DNA from 2 places in the Nocardiopsis sp. LDBS1602 genome. Region 2 is predicted to be linked to the other one. Evidence: predicted binding sites of a transcription regulator. Region 2 holds the regulator's gene; the other holds the start of a gene.
What was found. Region 2 encodes HrcA, which represses chaperone genes, less so after heat shock. Its sites were predicted from a motif close to TTGGCACTCTCNNNNNGAGAGTGCCAA; they were not measured.
Positions count from the first base shown of each region.

Region 1: groES (co-chaperone GroES) is a predicted target of HrcA. The motif match lies at 5,602-5,628, and genes of this name have one in related genera.

Region 1 covers NZ_JAYLVW010000002.1:442,784-451,035, forward strand. The annotation lists gene tsaD (tRNA (adenosine(37)-N6)-threonylcarbamoyltransferase complex transferase subunit TsaD) at 1-481, shown strand, start outside; gene U9J66_RS10115 (zinc-binding dehydrogenase) at 596-1,552, shown strand; gene U9J66_RS10120 (hypothetical protein) at 1,637-3,880, opposite strand; gene U9J66_RS10125 (class I SAM-dependent methyltransferase) at 4,269-5,528, opposite strand; gene groES (co-chaperone GroES) at 5,756-6,064, shown strand; gene groL (chaperonin GroEL) at 6,171-7,775, shown strand; gene U9J66_RS10140 (sigma-70 family RNA polymerase sigma factor) at 7,980-8,252, shown strand, end outside.
Region 2 covers NZ_JAYLVW010000001.1:1,670,994-1,679,245, reverse strand. The annotation lists gene U9J66_RS07655 (glycoside hydrolase family 13 protein) at 1-144, opposite strand, end outside; gene U9J66_RS07650 (LacI family DNA-binding transcriptional regulator) at 240-1,301, shown strand; gene hemW (radical SAM family heme chaperone HemW) at 1,377-2,609, shown strand; gene U9J66_RS07640 (DUF4870 domain-containing protein) at 2,667-3,314, opposite strand; gene U9J66_RS07635 (DUF4870 domain-containing protein) at 3,516-3,896, opposite strand; gene U9J66_RS07630 (DUF3097 domain-containing protein) at 4,348-5,187, opposite strand; gene hrcA (heat-inducible transcriptional repressor HrcA) at 5,365-6,378, shown strand; gene dnaJ (molecular chaperone DnaJ) at 6,383-7,528, shown strand; gene U9J66_RS07615 (16S rRNA (uracil(1498)-N(3))-methyltransferase) at 7,525-8,252, shown strand, end outside.

The sequences.
Region 1 (8,252 bases), on a different contig from region 2:
GCCGATCGACCGGGCCGCCCAGAAGGGCGACCCCAAGTCCATCCGCTTCCCGCGCGGCAAGTGGGGCGACGGCACCTACGACTTCTCCTTCTCGGGGCTCAAGACCGCCGTGGCCCGGCACGTGGAGGACGCCGACCGCAGGGGCGAGCCGTTGGTGGTCGCCGACATCGCCGCCGGCTTCCAGGAGTCGGTGGTGGACGTGCTCACCCGCAAGGCGGTCGACGCCTGCGTGGAGCACGGCGTGAGCACGCTGGTGATCAGCGGCGGAGTGGCGGCCAACTCGGCGCTGCGCGCCCTGGCCGAACAGCGCTGCGCCGAGGCCGGGATCGAACTGCGGGTCCCGCGTCCGCGTCTGTGCACCGACAACGGCGCGATGATCGCCGCCCTGGGCGCCGAGGTGGTGAAGGCGGGGCTGCCGCCGTCGTCCCTGAGCCTGGCCACGGACACATCGCTTCCGGTGGGATCGCCGCTGGCGGTGTGAACCGTCTCCCGCCCACGAGGGCCCCGTCGCGTCCACCGCGACGGGGCCCTCGACGTTCCCCCGAACCCGGGCGGGGGCTGGAATCGACGCCCGGGCCCGTGGTTGGCTACGGGCATGTTCGCCATCACCGCAGCCCGTATCGCGCCCGACGACCCCCTCTCCGGCCTGGAGGCCGGCGAGCGCCCCGACCCCGAACCCCGTGAGGGATGGACGACGGTCCGGGTCAAGGCCGCCTCGCTCAACCATCACGACCTCTGGAGCCTGCGCGGCGTCGCCCTGGGGGAGGACCGGCTCCCGATGATCCTGGGCGGGGACGCCGCCGGGATCGACGAGAACGGCGACGAGGTCATCGTGCACAGCGTGATCACCGAACCCGCCGCACCGGGGGCCACCCCGCGTTTCTCCCTCCTGTCGGAGCACTACGACGGCACCTTCGCCGAGAAGGTGCTCGTCCCCAAGGCCAACCTCCTCCCCAAGCCCGCCGAACTGTCCTTCGAGGAGGCCGCCTGTCTGCCCACGGCCTGGCTGACCGCCTACAGCATGCTCTTCGACAAGGCCGACCTGCGGCCCGGATCGACGGTGCTGGTGCAGGGGGCCGGCGGCGGGGTGTCGGTGGCGCTCATCAAGCTCGCCGCCCAGGTCGGCCATCGCGTGTACGTGACCAGTAGGGACGAGGACAAACGGGCGAAGGCCCTGGAACTGGGCGCCTACGCGGCCCTGCCCTCGGGGGAGCGGCTGCCCGAGCGGGTGGACGTGGTGTTCGACTCGGTCGGCCAGGCCACCTGGAGGCACTCGGTCCGTTCGCTGAAGCCGGGCGGCGCCATCGTCACCTGCGGCGCCACCAGCGGAGACGCCCCGCCCGCCGAGCTGACCAGGGTGTTCTTCCTCCAGCTGCGGGTGCTGGGTTCGACCATGGGCACCTGGGAGGAGCTGCGGGCCCTGACCGAGATGTGCGTGCGCACCGGTCTGCGACCCGAGATCGACCGGGTCCTGCCGCTGAAGGACGCCGCCGAGGGCTTCCGCGCCATGGCCGAGGGCGATGTCTTCGGCAAGATCGTCTTCACGAACTGACCCGGTCCGACCATCGGAACGGGGCGGGGCCCGGAGCGTTCGTCGCTCCGGGCCCCGCGTGCTCCTCCGTGAGGGGAGGATCGATCACTCGTCGTCGTCCTCGTCGCGGCGGCGCTTCTTCTTGCCGTCACGACCGGGGCGCAGCAGGGCCTCGGCCAGGGCGAGCACCGTCTCCTCCAGCGAGGAGAACCGCTTGGTGATGTCGTCGTGCGAGTTCTCGACCGCCTCGGTGACGGTCTCCTCGAACTCGTGACGGTCGGGACGCTGCTTGAGCTCGCGCAGGACCGGCTCGACCGCCGAGACGACGTGCGCGTCGATCTCGTCGAGCCTGCCCGAGTGGTCGAGGAGGGGGCGGTCGACCAGCTCGGTGAGGCGACGGTGCACCTCGCTGACCTCCAGGGTCTGCGGGAGCTGGTTGAGACGCTGGTTGAGGGCCTCCAGGCGGTCGTCGATGGCCTCCATGCGGCCGTCGACGCCCTCGAAGTGCCCGCTGACGCCCTCGAACTTGCCCTCGACCCCGTTGACACGGCCGTCCAGGCCGTCCAGCCGGCCGTTGACCCCGTCGAGTCGACCGTCGACCCGGTCGATCTTGCCCTCGACGCTCTCGAAGCTGCCCTCGAAGTGGCCTTCGAAGGTGTCGAAGCGGTCGGTCAGGCGGCCCAGCTCGTGGTCGACCTTGCCGGTGATCTGCGACAGGTGGTTGTCCACCTTGCCGTTGAGGGCCTCGCGGTGACGCTCCAGCCGCTCGTCGAGCGCCGTCCGGTGGGTCTCGCCCTGCTCGGTGAGGGACTCGGCGAGGGTCCGGTGGCGCTCCTCGGTCTCGGTGGAGAGCCTGTCGTGGGCCTCCTGGACGAAGGTACGCAGCCGGGTGAGGTCGGAGGCGACCTTCTCGCCGTCCTCGGCGACCCGCGCGGCCAAGGCGTCGGTCCGCTCGGTCACGGACTCGCGCAGGCTCGTGGCGGTGGCCTCGGCGTGCTCCCGGGTCTCGGTGCGACCCAGCTCGATCTGTTCGTCGAGCTCGGCCAGCCGCTGACGCAGGTGGGTGCGCAGCTCGGTGAGGGAGGACTCGTGGGTCTCCCGCATCTTGGTGAGGGTGCCGGTGAGGTCCGCGACGGCGGCGGTGGCCTCGGCGTGGTTCTCGTCGGCCTGGGTGCTGAGGTGGCCGACGTTCTCGGTGAGCTTGGTGGTGAGGGCCTCGTCGCGCGCGGCGGCGGCGGTCTCGGTGGCCTCGATCCTGCCGGTGAGGGCTTCGTGGCGTTCGGTGGAGGTGGTCTCCAGCGCCTTGATCCGCTCGGTCAGGCCCGTGTGCCGTTCCTCGGCGGCGGTGCCGGCCTCGGTGAGCCTGGTGGTGAGGGCTTCGTGGCGTTCGGTGGAGGCGGTCTCCAGTGCCTCGACCCGCTCGGTCAGGCCCGTGTGCCGCTCTTCGGCGGCGGTGCCGAGCGCCGTGAGCCCCTCGGAGAGGGTCTCGTACCGCTCGCCCAGTTCGCCGGTGTTCTCCTGGAGACGCTCCAGCAGGGTCCGGCTCTGCTCGGAGGTGCTCTCCTCCACCAGGGAGCGCAGTTCGGCCGTGCGCTCCGTCAGGGCGGTGGTGAGCTCCTCGCCGAGCCTGACACCGGTGGCGTTCAGCTCCTCGCGGCTCTCGCGGACGGCGGTGTCCAGGGTCTCCCGGCTCCGCTCGATGGCCTCGGCGAGCTCGTCCTTGCTCTCGGCCAGGGTGGTGCGGACCGTGGTGGTCAGCTCCTCGTGGCGTTCCCCGAGGGCGGTGTCCACGGCGCCGAGCGAGGTCTCGATGGCCTCGGTCCGCTCGTTCAGCCTCTTCAGGGCGGCGTCGAGGGCGTCCAGACGGGTCCCGAAGGTCTCGCCCAGTTCGGTGACGCGCTCGCCGACCTCGGAGAGCTGCTCGGCGGTCTTGGTCCCCGTCTCGGCCATGCGCTGGAGCCGGGTCAGCGCGGTGTCGAGGTGACCGGCGATGCGGTTGGTGTCGGCCCGGAGGGAGGACATGTCCGACAGGGGCTTGACCTGTCGTCCGACGACCTCGATGTGCTCGGCGAGAGCCTCGGCCCACTCCGGGGGGCGGGCCATGAAGTCGTCGATGCGTCCGTCGACCGCGGTGATCGACTCGGCCAGAGAGACGAGTTCGCGCTCGCGCAGCTCGCGCAGCAGCCACTCCATGCCCTCGAGGCGCTGACGCATCTCCTCGTTGACGGCACCCTGGGACTTCTGTTCCGAGACGTGTTCCTGAGCGGCCTGGGACAGGAGGTCGCGCATCCGGTCGGAGACACCGGCCTGACCTCCCCCGTTGAGGAAGTTGTGATTGGTCTGTTCCACCGAGGTGCTCCTTATGGTTCTGGCGCTCCCGTCCGTACCCGGATTCATCGGACGGTGGAGAGGTACCGGGGGGACGGGTTCTCGATGGTCCCCGGGCGGGCGTGGTCACGCGCCGGTCGCGTCTCACCGTGATGAAAACGTGACCGTGCGTGCACACAGCGGGTGCGGGTCGTCGCCGGACGAACCGCGGGGGAGCGGATCCGACGAGCGTGGCCTTCCGGGGGAGCCCATGAGAAGGGAAAGAATTCAGCGTTCGCCAGTTTAACGACATCCCTTGGGCGAGCCAGGGGAGACCGCCAAAGATGTCGGTGGGATAGGTAACGATATGGTTCCCGGCCGCCGTTTCGAATGCCGGAGGGCCGATCCGCACCCCGGGTCGAGGGTCCGCTCAGATCGCCTGTGGCGCGGGGATCCTACGACACAGCAGGTAGAAGGGCTTTTCTCCGATCCGGGTGAGGACGACGGTCATGGATTCCGGTCCGGAGGCCCGCAGATCACGGCGGAGTTTCTCGGTGTCCACCGCCGAACCACGTTTCTTGATCGTTATCGTTCCGGCCTTGTGCGATCGAATCGAAGAACGCAATCGCTTCAGGGAGAACGGCGCGAACTCGACGATCTCCAGCACGCGCCACAGAGCCGAGGCCTCCGCCCGCTCCGAGGTGAAGTAGGCGATGCGCTCGTCCAACAGCGCGCCGTCCACGCGCGCGGCCGCCTCCGCCACCAGGTGCGAACGCACCACGGCGGGGTCGGGGTCGTAGAGGTAGCGACGTGGGGCGTCCACCGGAGCCGGGCCGACGTCGGGATCGGAGTCCAGGTGGGCGATCGCCCCCTCGCGTTCCAGCAGCCCCGGGCGTTCGTGCAGGACCGTCGCCCGCCGGCTCGGCCCCCCGGCCAGGGCCCCGAACCACAGGGCCGTCTCCTTCAGTTCCCCGTCCACCGAGATCCACTCGGCGGAGGCGGCGGGCGAGAGCACCTCGTGGGGGATCCCGGGGGCGGCCTTCAAGCAGGCCGCCTCGGCCCTCTCGGCCAGATCGGTGGCCACGTCCCACGAAGGGGAGTAGGCGGCCGGGTCGAACACCCGGCCACGACCGCCCCGACGGGCCGGGTCGCAGAACAGCAGGGGGTAGGCGCCCGGGGTCACGTCGTTCACGTCGCCCTCACGGACGCGGGCGTACGACTCCAGTCCGAGGGCCTCGATGTTGGCGCGGGCCACCGCCACCGTGAGGGGGTCGGCGTCCACCCCCTCGACCCTCACCCCCCGTTCGGCCAGGGCCAGCAGGTCCGCGCCGATCCCACAGCACAGGTCGCCCGCGTCCAGGGAGACGGCGGACGTCGCGGCGATCCTCGCCGCGCGATAGGCGGCCACCGAGCCCCGGGTGGACTGTTCGAGACCGTCGGGGGTGAAGAACATCCCCCGTGCGCGCTCTCCGAACTTGGCGCGCCCCCGCTCGCGCAGCCCCACCTGGGTCATCACGGCGTTGACCAGCTCGGAGACGGGGAGTTCCGGGGACAGCGCCGCCACGGCCGGATCTTCGCGCAGGTGGGAGGCGGTCGCCAGCGGATTCCGGGCCGCCTCGGACGGATCCACGCCGGCGATGATCTCCCGCCCGGCGTCGGTGAGCAGGGCCGAGAAGGCGGGAAGGCGCATGGATCCTCCTGCGATGGGCACGACGGGGTAGGTGGCCGCCCCCTACGGGAGGGGTCCTCGCCACATTTCCATTCTGGCACTCTCGGGGGTAGAGTGCTAAACGCGACGAGGCCGGTCTGGCACCCGCGACGACAGGCCGCCGCGGTCGCCCCTTTTACATAGCCGGTCCGTGCCACCGCACGGGCCGATGTTCAGGACACCGAAACCTTGAAGGGGGAGGTCACACAGTGTCGACCGCCACCAAGACCGTGCTGAAGCCGCTCGAGGACCGCGTCGTGGTCAAGACCCTGGAGGCCGAGCAGACCACCGCCTCCGGTCTGGTCATCCCGGACACCGCCAAGGAGAAGCCCCAGGAGGGCGAGATCCTGGCCGTGGGTCCCGGTCGCCTCGACGACAACGGCAAGCGCGTCGCCCTCGATGTGAAGGTCGGCGACGTCGTCCTCTACAGCAAGTACGGCGGCACCGAGGTCAAGTACGACGGCCAGGAGTACCTGGTTCTCTCCGCTCGCGACCTGCTCGCGGTCGTCGAGAAGTAGTCCTCGGCTACTGAGCCCTCAACATCCCGCACCGGTCGGCCTTCGAAGCCGGGCGGGGCGGGATGTTCTCGTTTCGACCTCACACCGCTAAGAGGAAACACCACAGATGCCGAAGATCCTGGAGTTCGAGGACGACGCCCGCCGCGCTCTCGAGCAGGGCGTGAACCGTCTCGCCGACGCCGTCAAGGTGACCCTGGGCCCGCGCGGCCGCAACGTCGTCATCGACAAGAAGTTCGGCGCCCCCACCATCACGAACGACGGTGTGACCGTCGCCCGTGAGATCGAGCTGGACGAGCCCTACGAGAACCTGGGCGCCCAGCTGGTCAAGGAGGTCGCCACCAAGACCAACGACGCCGCGGGCGACGGCACCACCACCGCCACCGTGCTGGCCCAGGCGCTGGTCCGCGAGGGCCTGCGCAGCGTGGCCGCCGGCGCCTCCCCGATGTCCCTGAAGAAGGGCATCGACGCCGCCGCCGCCGAGGTGTCGCGCACCCTCCTGGAGCGCGCCGTTCCGATCAAGGAGCGCTCCGACATCGCCTACGTGGCGACCAACTCCGCCCAGGACGCCCAGATCGGCGACCTGATCGCCGAGGCCTTCGACAAGGTCGGCAAGGACGGCGTCATCACGGTGGAGGAGGCCCCGACCTTCGGTCTGGAGCTCGACTTCACCGAGGGCATGCAGTTCGACAAGGGCTACATCTCCCCGTACTTCGTCACGGACGGGGACCGCCAGGAGGCGGTCCTGGAGGACGCCCTCGTCCTCATCTCGCAGGGCAAGATCGGCAACCTCAACGAGCTGCTGCCGCTCCTGGAGAAGGTCGTCCAGAGCAAGAAGCCGCTGCTGATCATCGCCGAGGACGTCGAGGGCGACGCCCTGGGCGCCCTGGTGCTGAACAAGATGCGCGGCATGCTCAACGTCGCCGCCGTCAAGGCGCCCGGCTTCGGTGAGCGCCGCAAGGCCATGCTCCAGGACATCGCCGTTCTGACCGGCGGCCAGGTCATCTCCGAGGAGGTCGGCCTGACCCTGGAGAACGCCGAGCTGGACGCGCTGGGCAGCGTCCGTCGCATCACGATCACCAAGGACGCCACGACGCTCGTCGACGGTGCCGGCGCGCAGGCCGAGGTCGAGGACCGCGTTCGCCAGATCCGCAACGAGATCGAGGCGAGCGACTCCGACTGGGACCGCGAGAAGCTCCAGGAGCGTCTGGCCAAGCTCGCCGGCGGCGTCTCGGTGCTGCGCGTGGGCGCGGCCACCGAGGTCGAGCTCAAGGAGAAGAAGCACCGCCTCGAGGACGCCATCTCGGCGACCCGCGCGGCCATCGAGGAGGGCATCGTCGCCGGTGGCGGCGCCTCCCTGGTGCACGCCTCCACCGCCCTGGGCGACCTGGGCCTGACCGGTGACGAGGCCACCGGTGTGGCGATCGTCCGCCGCGCCCTGGTCGAGCCCGCCCGGTGGATCGCGGAGAACGCGGGCGCCGAGGGCTACGTCGTCACGCACCGTGTCTCCGAGCTGGAGGTCGGCCACGGCTTCAACGCCGCGACCGGCACCTACGGCGACCTGACCGCCGAGGGCATCCTCGACCCGGTCAAGGTCTCCCGCTCCGCCGTCCAGAACGCCGCCTCCATCGCGGGCATGCTGCTGACCACCGAGGTGCTGGTCGCGGACAAGCCCGAGGAGAGCGACGACGACGGTCACGGCCACGCTCACTAGGAGCGTCGGGTCGGGTACGTTTCCGTACCGATGACCTCGAGCGGGGGTGGGGCGCCACGGCGTCCCACCCCCGCTCATTACCACGCTGAGGGCGAAAAACAGGGTCGATGTGGTGGCGATTTCAGCCTATTTTCCCAAAATGTGACCATTCTGTAGTTGCCGTTTGGAGTGGTTGGGTCCCGTGGTGCGGGCATCATTCGTAACGTGACGGATGCAGGCGCCCGGGAAGGCGTTACCGCGCAGCGGACAGGGACGCCCAAGGAACACGAGGGGGCGGCCCCCGAATCGCGTGAGACGGGTTTGAACCGATTGGGTTCGCTCGCCGTCCAAGGAGATGACAGTGCCATGGACTCGCTACTGCGCGAGGTCCGGCCCATGGTGGTCAGGTACTGTCGCAGTCGCCTGGCACGGGTCTCGGGGCTGGCGCACTACTCCGACGACGTCGCGCAGGAGGTCTGTATAGCCCTGCTCTCGGCG
Region 2 (8,252 bases):
ATCGACACCCAGTTCGGCGAGGTCGGGAAGACGCTCGCGGATGCCCGCCAGATCGCCCTCCCCGTCACCGTTGGAGTCGGCGAAGCTGCGCACGTAGATCTGGTAGATGGCTGCCTCGCGCCACCAACGCGCCTTGTGCTCCATCAACGGGATCCTTCCCAATCAGGATTGCAAGTTCTTGCGCAAGATTACCGTCAACTTTCTGTCATGTGATGCCGATCTCCACTAGAGTTGTGCGCATGGGTCCACGACTAGCCGACATCGCACGGCACGCAGGAGTCAGCGAGGCCACCGTCTCGCGTGTGCTCAACGACAAGCCCGGCGTCGGCGGCGACACCCGTAAGGCCGTCCTCACCGCCTTGGACGTGCTCGGCTACGAGCGTCCCGCCAGGTTGCGCCAACGCTCCGCCGGCCTGGTCGGCATGGTCACCCCCGAACTGGACAACCCGGTGTTCCCGATGTTCGCGCAGGCCGCGGAGAGCGCCTTGGCCCAACGCGGCTACACACCGGTGCTGTGCACCCAGACCCCCGGCGGGATATCGGAGGACGAGTACGTCGAACTCCTGTTGGAGCGCAACGTCTCGGGCATCCTCTTCATCTCCGGAAAACACGCCGACACCAGCGCCTCGCACGAGCGCTACCAGGCCCTGGTCTCCAGACGCCTGCCCATCGTCCTGGTCAACGGCTACGCCGACGCCATCCCCGCCGCCTTCATCTCCGCCGACGACCGTGAGGCCGGCCGCCTGGCCGTCGACCACCTGGTCGCCCTGGGGCACACCCGCATCGGCTTCACCAGCGGCCCCGAGCGTTACGTGCCGGTCCGTCGCAAGCTGGAGGGCTTCCACCGCGCCCTGGCCGAACACGGACTGGACGGCGACGGACTGGTCGAACTCTCCCTGTTCGGTGTCGAGGGCGGACACGCCGCCGCCGTCCGTCTGATCGAACGCGGGGTCACCGCCATGGTCTGCGGATCCGACCTCATGGCGCTCGGCGCCATCAGGGCCGCCCGTCAGCGGGGCCTGCGCGTCCCCCGGGACTTCTCCGTGGTCGGCTACGACGACTCCCAGCTCATCGCCTTCACCGACCCGCCCCTGACCACCGTCAGGCAGCCCGTCACCGCCATGGCCATGGCCGCCGCCCGCGCCCTGTGCGACGAGATCGCCGGCCACCCGGTCTCGCACACCGAGTACCTCTTCGACCCCGAACTGGTGGTGCGCGGCTCGACCGCCGTCGCCCCGCCGGCCCCCACGCTCGCGGACCCTCCGCTCCGCGACCCCGAACGCGTCGCCGGAGGCCGCTGAACCGGGGCTCCGAGGCCGCTCGACCGGCGGAACACACCGGTCGGGGCACTACGGAGGGTCGGCGACACTGGGGACATGCCTTCCGTAGCCCTCGATGGTGAACCCGTCCCTCGCACCGGGGACCTTCCCGCGCACTCCCTCGCCGAGCTCGGGGACCGACCCCTCGGGTTCTACGTCCACGTGCCCTTCTGCGTCACCCGCTGCGGCTACTGCGACTTCAACACCTACACCGCCGACGAGCTCGTCTCCCGGGACGGCACCGCCACCGCCTCCCGGGAGACCTACGCCGGACAGGCGGTGGCCGAGATCGAGACGGCCGACCGCGTCCTGGCCGGAGAACGCCCTCGCGTGAGCACCGTGTTCGTCGGCGGAGGCACCCCCACCCTGCTCTCCGCCGAGGACCTGGGACGTATCGTCTCCGCGATCGGCGACCGCTTCGGGTTCGCCCCCGACGCGGAGATCACCACCGAGGCCAACCCCGAGACCGTCACCCCCGACTACCTGCGCCGTCTCAGGCGGGCCGGGTTCACCCGGGTCTCCTTCGGCATGCAGAGCGCACGCCCGCACGTCCTGCGCGTCCTCGAACGCGGGCACACCCCGGGCCGCCCCGAACAGTGCGTCACCTGGGCACGAGAGGCCGGGTTCGACCACGTCAACCTCGACCTCATCTACGGCACCCCCGGCGAGAGCGACGAGGACTGGGCCGCCTCACTGGAGGCCGCCATCGGGGCCGGCCCCGACCACGTCTCCGCCTACTCGCTCATCGTCGAGGAGGGGACCCGTCTGGCCGCCCGTGTCCGCCGAGGCGAACTCACCGAACCCGACGACGACGCCATGGCCGACCGCTACCTCATGGCGGACGAGGCCCTCGCGTCCGCCGGATACACGCCCTACGAGGTGTCCAACTGGGCGCGCACCGAAGAGGGACGCAGCGCCCACAACCTGCTCTACTGGACCGGCGGTCACTGGTGGGGCGTGGGACCCGGGGCGCACAGCCACGTCGGGGGGACCCGTTGGTGGAACGTCAAGCACCCCGCCGCCTACGCGGCCCGCCTGGCCGCCGGAGAGACCCCCGCCCAGGCGAGGGAGATCCTCACCGACGCCGAACGCCGCTTCGAACGGATCCTGCTCGAACTGCGGGTGGAGTCCGGCTGCCCGCTGGAGCTGCTCGACGCCCACGGACTGGCGGCCGCGGAACGGCTGGTCGCGGACGGGCTCCTGGACCCCCGCGCGCACGCCGAGGGCCGCGCCGTCCTGACCCGACGGGGACGGCTGCTCGCCGACGCCGTGGTCCGCGACCTCACCTGACCCGACGGACACGACGAAGGGGCCCGGCGTCGCCGGGCCCCTCTCGTACGTCGAGGACTACTTGATCCAGGAGACGTTGAACGGGTAGCGGTACCACTCGCCCTTGTTCGCGGCCATACCGCCCATGACGCCGAACACGATCGCGCACACCCACGCGGCGAACCAGGTGAGGTAGCCGATGATCAGGAGCATGAGCGGGAACGAGACGATGTAGACGATCAGGATCAGGATCTGGAAGTTCAGCGCCTGCGCCGCCTGGTCGCGGATGAAGGGGGACTCGTCCTTCTTGATCAGGTACATGATCAGCGGAACCAGGAGGCCGAGGAGGCCACCGCCCAGGTGGGAGATCAGACCCATGCTGCGCTCGTCGGCGTTGGGCTGACCGGTGGTCGCGGAGGAGGCCGCCGCGCCGGGGTGGGGCCCGTAACCGCCGTAGCCGCCGTAGCCACCGGGAGGGGGCGGGTAGCCGCCCTGGTCCTGCCCGGGGGGCGGGAAACCGCCCTGCTCGTGGCCCATGGGCGGGTACCCGCCCTGCTGAGGGTGCTCGCCGGGGTGACCGGGGGGAGGCGGATACCCGCCGGGCTGCCCCGGAGTCGGATACCCACCGGAGGGCTGTCCCCCCTGCGGCGGCGGATACCCGCCGTATCCGCCCTGGTTCTGCCCACCGTAGGGATCTTCGGGTGAGGGGTTTCCGGGATAGGACATGACTGGAATCCTTGAGGTGCGGGAACTGGGTCTACCTGCCGGTTCCGAGAGTACTTCGGCCTCGAGGCCGCGCGGAAACCGGAAATGAACACGGACACCACGACTTTCGAGGGTGTTCCGGAAGAAGGGTACGGCCGGTCACCGACACGTCGCCCGCCGGCACGTTCCGCGGGCCCCGCGATGGATCCCATGGCGCAAGGGTCATTTCAGGAGACGGAGGGCGAACGGGTAGCGGTTCCAGGCCCCGTTGTTCGCCCCCGACGCCGCGATCACGCCGAGGACGATCGCCACGAGCCAGATCAGGGCGACGAGTAGAGGGCCGATCCAGGCCAGATCCCCGAGGAAGAGCCCCAGGACGACGTAGAGCACCCCCGAGAGCAGATAGGGGATCAGCAGGGTGAGCTGGAAGTTCGTGGCCTCCGCAGCGTGATGCCGCGCGAACGGGGAACGCTCGCGTTCGGCGAGGTAGACGGCGAGCGGTGGGATCCAACCGAGGAAGGCGAACACGAAACCGGACAGGTGGGCGAGCATCGCCGCCAGGACGTCGCGGCCACCGCCGACCGGCGCGGGGGCGGCGGACACGGGGTGGGGCGCGCCCTGGCCGGGGTGTCCCCCCGGAACCGGAGCGCCCTGGGGAGCTTGAGGGGTCGGCGCGGGGTGCCCGCCCGACGGGTGATGTGGAGCCGGAGCCGGGTGATCCTGAGGGGGCCCCTGGGGCACGGGCGGAGTCGGAGGGGCGAAGTCCGGGCGCCCGCCCATCAAAGGCCGTCGTCCGAGGGTGTGATGGTCACCGGCCGCGGGCGGGGCCGGACGGGGAGAACCCTCAGGTCGCTGCGGAGGGGGCGCGGGATGCCCGCCCGACGGACCTCCCGGAGCGGGAGAGGCCCCCGGACCACCTCTCTGGTCCCGGTGCGGCGGCCACTGCCCCCGAGGCTCGTCCGGGGACGGGGGGTTCGACGGGGTCTCGCTCATGCTCTTCCTCGGTTCGACGGTCGGGACGTCGGGCGGACACACCACGACGGCGCCCGGGACCTCAGTCTTCCAGGGGGTGGGGGCCGGTGACGAAGTCGATGAGCTCCTCGACCCGCCCCAACAGGGAGGGTTCGAGATCACCGTAACCGCGGACCGAGCCGAGGATGCGCCGCCAGGCCTCGCCCGTCTCCATCCGCCAACCCAGCGCGGAGACCACCCCCTCCTTCCAGGGGAGCCCCCGAGGGACCTCGGGCCAGGCCCGGATCCCCACCGCCCCGGGGCGCACCGCCTGCCACACGTCCACGTACGGATGCCCCACCACGAGCACGTCCTCGCCCTGGACACGCTCGGCGATCCGGCTCTCCTTGGAGCCCGGGACCAGATGGTCCACCAGGACGCCCAGACGCCGCCCCGGTCCGGGGGAGAACTCCGCCACCACCGAGGGCAGATCGTCCACGCCCTCCAGGAACTCCACGGCCACACCCTCCACACGAAGGTCGTGACCCCACACCTTCTCCACCAGCTCCGCGTCGTGGGCGCCCTCGACGTAGATCCGACTCTCCCTGGCCGTACGAGCACGGGCGTCGGTCACCGCGATCGACCCCGAGGCGCTGCGCAACGGCCCCTTGGGCGCCTCACGAGGACGCACCAGGGTCACCGTGCGCCCCTCCAGGGAGAAGGCGGCCGGCTCCAGATCGAACACCCGCCGTCGACCGGCCCGATCCTCCAAGGTCACCGTGGCCTTGTCCCAGGCCACCACGGCCCCACAGAACGTCTCCTCGACGTCCTCCACGACCAGGTCGCGAGCGAGCGGTACCTCGGGCACCACGCTCGCGCCGCGTCGTCGTCGATCCTCCGCCAGAACGTCTCGGCCGTACCGACCGGTTCCCTTGGTAGCCACGGTGGTGCAGTGTACTGGTGAGAGGATCGGTGCTCCGGCGACCGTGTGCGGTAGGTCGCCGATCCACCGGGAAGAAGAGAGGGCGTCCCGGACGTTGCCCCCGGCGAGTAGCCGTGCGGGTTTGCGGTCGGGCATAGAATCGGCACTGAGGACCACGGAGTGCCAGGAGGTGGCGAGTTGCTGGATGAGCGCAAGCTCGCGGTCCTGCGTGCCGTCGTCGAGGACTTCGTCAACACCAACGAACCGGTCGGTTCCAGGGCGTTGGCCGACCGACACCCTCTCGGTGTCTCTCCGGCGACCATTCGCAACGACATGGTCGCGCTGGAGGAGGAGGGGTACATCACCCAGCCGCACACCAGTGCCGGACGGGTGCCCACGGACAAGGGGTACCGCCTCTTCGTGGACCGCCTCTCCTCGGTCAAACCCCTCTCCGCGGCGGAACGCCGCGCCATCGAGTCCTTCCTCGGCGGCGCCGTGGACCTCGACGAGATCGTCGCTCGCACGGTACGGCTGCTCGCGCAGCTCACCCGCCAGGTCGCGATCGTCCAGTACCCGTCGCTGACCCGCTCGTCGGTCCAGCACGTGGAACTCGTACCCCTCGGCGGCCACCGCATCATGATGGTCGTCATCACCAACACCGGCCGTGTCGAACAGCGGGTCATCGACGGCCTCGGCGTCGTCGACGAGAGCGTGGTGGAGGACCTGCGCTCCATGCTCAACCGCGCCATCGCCGGCAAACACCTCGGTGACGTGCCCGACGCGGTGGAGGACCTGCCCGCCCAGGTCGCGCCGGAGGACCGATCGTTCGCGATCGCCGTCCTCTCGGTCCTGTTGGAGAGCCTCGTCGAGCGGCACGAGGAGAAGATCGTCCTGGCGGGCACCGCCAACCTCGCGGCGGTCGACTTCGCGGCGAGCCTGCGGGACGTACTCGAAGCACTGGAAGAGAACATGGTCCTCATCCGTTTGTTGGGTGAGGCGAAGGACCCCTCGATGCTCACCGTGCGTATCGGCGCGGAGAACTTCCACGAGGGGCTTCGATCCACCTCCATCGTGTCGGCCGACTACGGTGTGGGAAACCAGTCGCTGGCCAAGATCGGTGTGGTGGGACCCACCCGGATGGACTACCCGGGGACGATGGGCGCCGTCCGTGCGGTGGCTCGGTATGTCGGACAGATTTTGGCAGGACAGTAACTCAGTGGCCAGAGACTATTACCAGGTTCTCGGGGTGCGTCGCGACGCGTCCAAGGACGAGATCAAGAAGGCGTACCGGCGGCTCGCGCGCGAGTTGCACCCGGACATCAACCCGGACCCGGCGACCCAGGAGCGCTTCAAGGAGGTGACCCAGGCCTACGAGGTCCTCTCCGACGAGAACAAGCGTCGGATGTTCGACATGGGCCAGGACCCCTTCGCTCCGGGCGGCGGGGGAGGGGCCGGCGGCTTCGGCGGCTCGGGCGGCTTCGCCTTCGACGACATCATGAACGCCTTCTTCGGCGGCGGCCAGCCCGGTGGGCGTGGGCCGCGCGAACGGGTCCGGCGCGGACGCAGCATCAAGATCCGCATCGAACTGGACCTGGTCGAGACCGCCTTCGGCGTGAGCAAGGAGATCACCTTCCCCACCGCCATCCTGTGCGAGACCTGCCAGGGTGAGGGGACGGCCGCCGGTTCGCACCGCACCACCTGCGAGATGTGCCACGGCCAGGGAGAGGTCTCCCAGGTCACGCGCTCCTTCCTGGGCCAGGTCATGACCTCGCGCCCCTGCCCGCAGTGCTCGGGCCAGGGCTCGGTCATCACCAACCCCTGCGGAGACTGCGCCGGAGAGGGGCGGGTCCGGGAGAAGGTCACCCGTACCGTCAAGATCCCCGCCGGTGTGGACGACGGCACCCGCATCCAGCTCGCCGGCGAGGGCGAGGTCGGCCCCAACGGCGGACCGCGCGGCGACATCATCCTGGAGATCGTGCAGAAGTCCCACCCGACGTTCGAACGTCGCGGCGACGACCTGCACTGCACCATCACCGTGCCGATGACGGCCGCGGCGCTGGGCGCCTCCTTCGCCTTCGACACCCTCGACGGCACCGAGAACATCGACCTGCGCCCGGGGACCAACTCCGGACACGTGATCACCCTGCCGGGCAAGGGCGTCACCCACCTCGACGGCGGAGGCCGGGGCGACCTGCGCATCCGGGTCGACGTGGAGACCCCCGGCAAGCTCGACGAGGAGCAGGAGGCCCTCCTGCGCAAGTTCGCCGAACTGCGCGGCGAGGACCAGAACCCGGGACGATTCAGCCCCGGACACGGCGGGTTCTTCTCCAAGATCCGTGACGCCTTCGGCGCGAACAAGTGACGCCGCCGGTCTTCCTGGTGGAGACCGGGGCCCTGGCCGCCGACCTGATCCGTCTCGACGGACCCGAGGGTCGGCACGCCGCCGCCGTCCGACGCATCCGTGAGGGCGAGACCGTCGATCTCTCCGACGGTCTCGGCCTCCGGGTCCGCTGCGAGGTGGTGGAGGTCGTCGGCAAGGACACCCTCCTCTGCCGAGTCTCCGAACGCCTGGACGAACCCGAGCCGCGACCACGGCTCACCGTGATCCAGGCCCTGCCCAAACGGGACCGCGGAGAACTGGCGGTCGAGACGATGACCGAGGCCGGGGTCGACGTCGTCGTCCCCTGGGCGGCCGAACGCTGCGTCACCCAGTGGAAGGGCGATCGAGGCTCCAAGGCCCTGGCCAAGTGGCGCTCCTGCGCTCGAGAGGCCGCCAAACAGGCCAGGCGTGCCCGGATGCCCGAGGTCACCGAACCGGTCGACCGCAAGGGCGCGGCCGAACTGCTCGCCGCGGCCGATCTGGCCGTGGTCCTGCACGAGGACGGCGCCGAACGGCTCTCCACGCTCACCCTCCCCGAAGCCCCCCACGACGGAGGCATCGTCCTGGTGGTGGGGCCGGAGGGAGGAGTATCCGACGCCGAACTCGCCGCCTTCGACGAGGCCGGCGCCGTACGGGCCCTACTCGGGCCCTCGGTCCTACGGACCTCCACGGCCGGAGTGGCGGCACTGTCGGTCCTCCAGGCGCG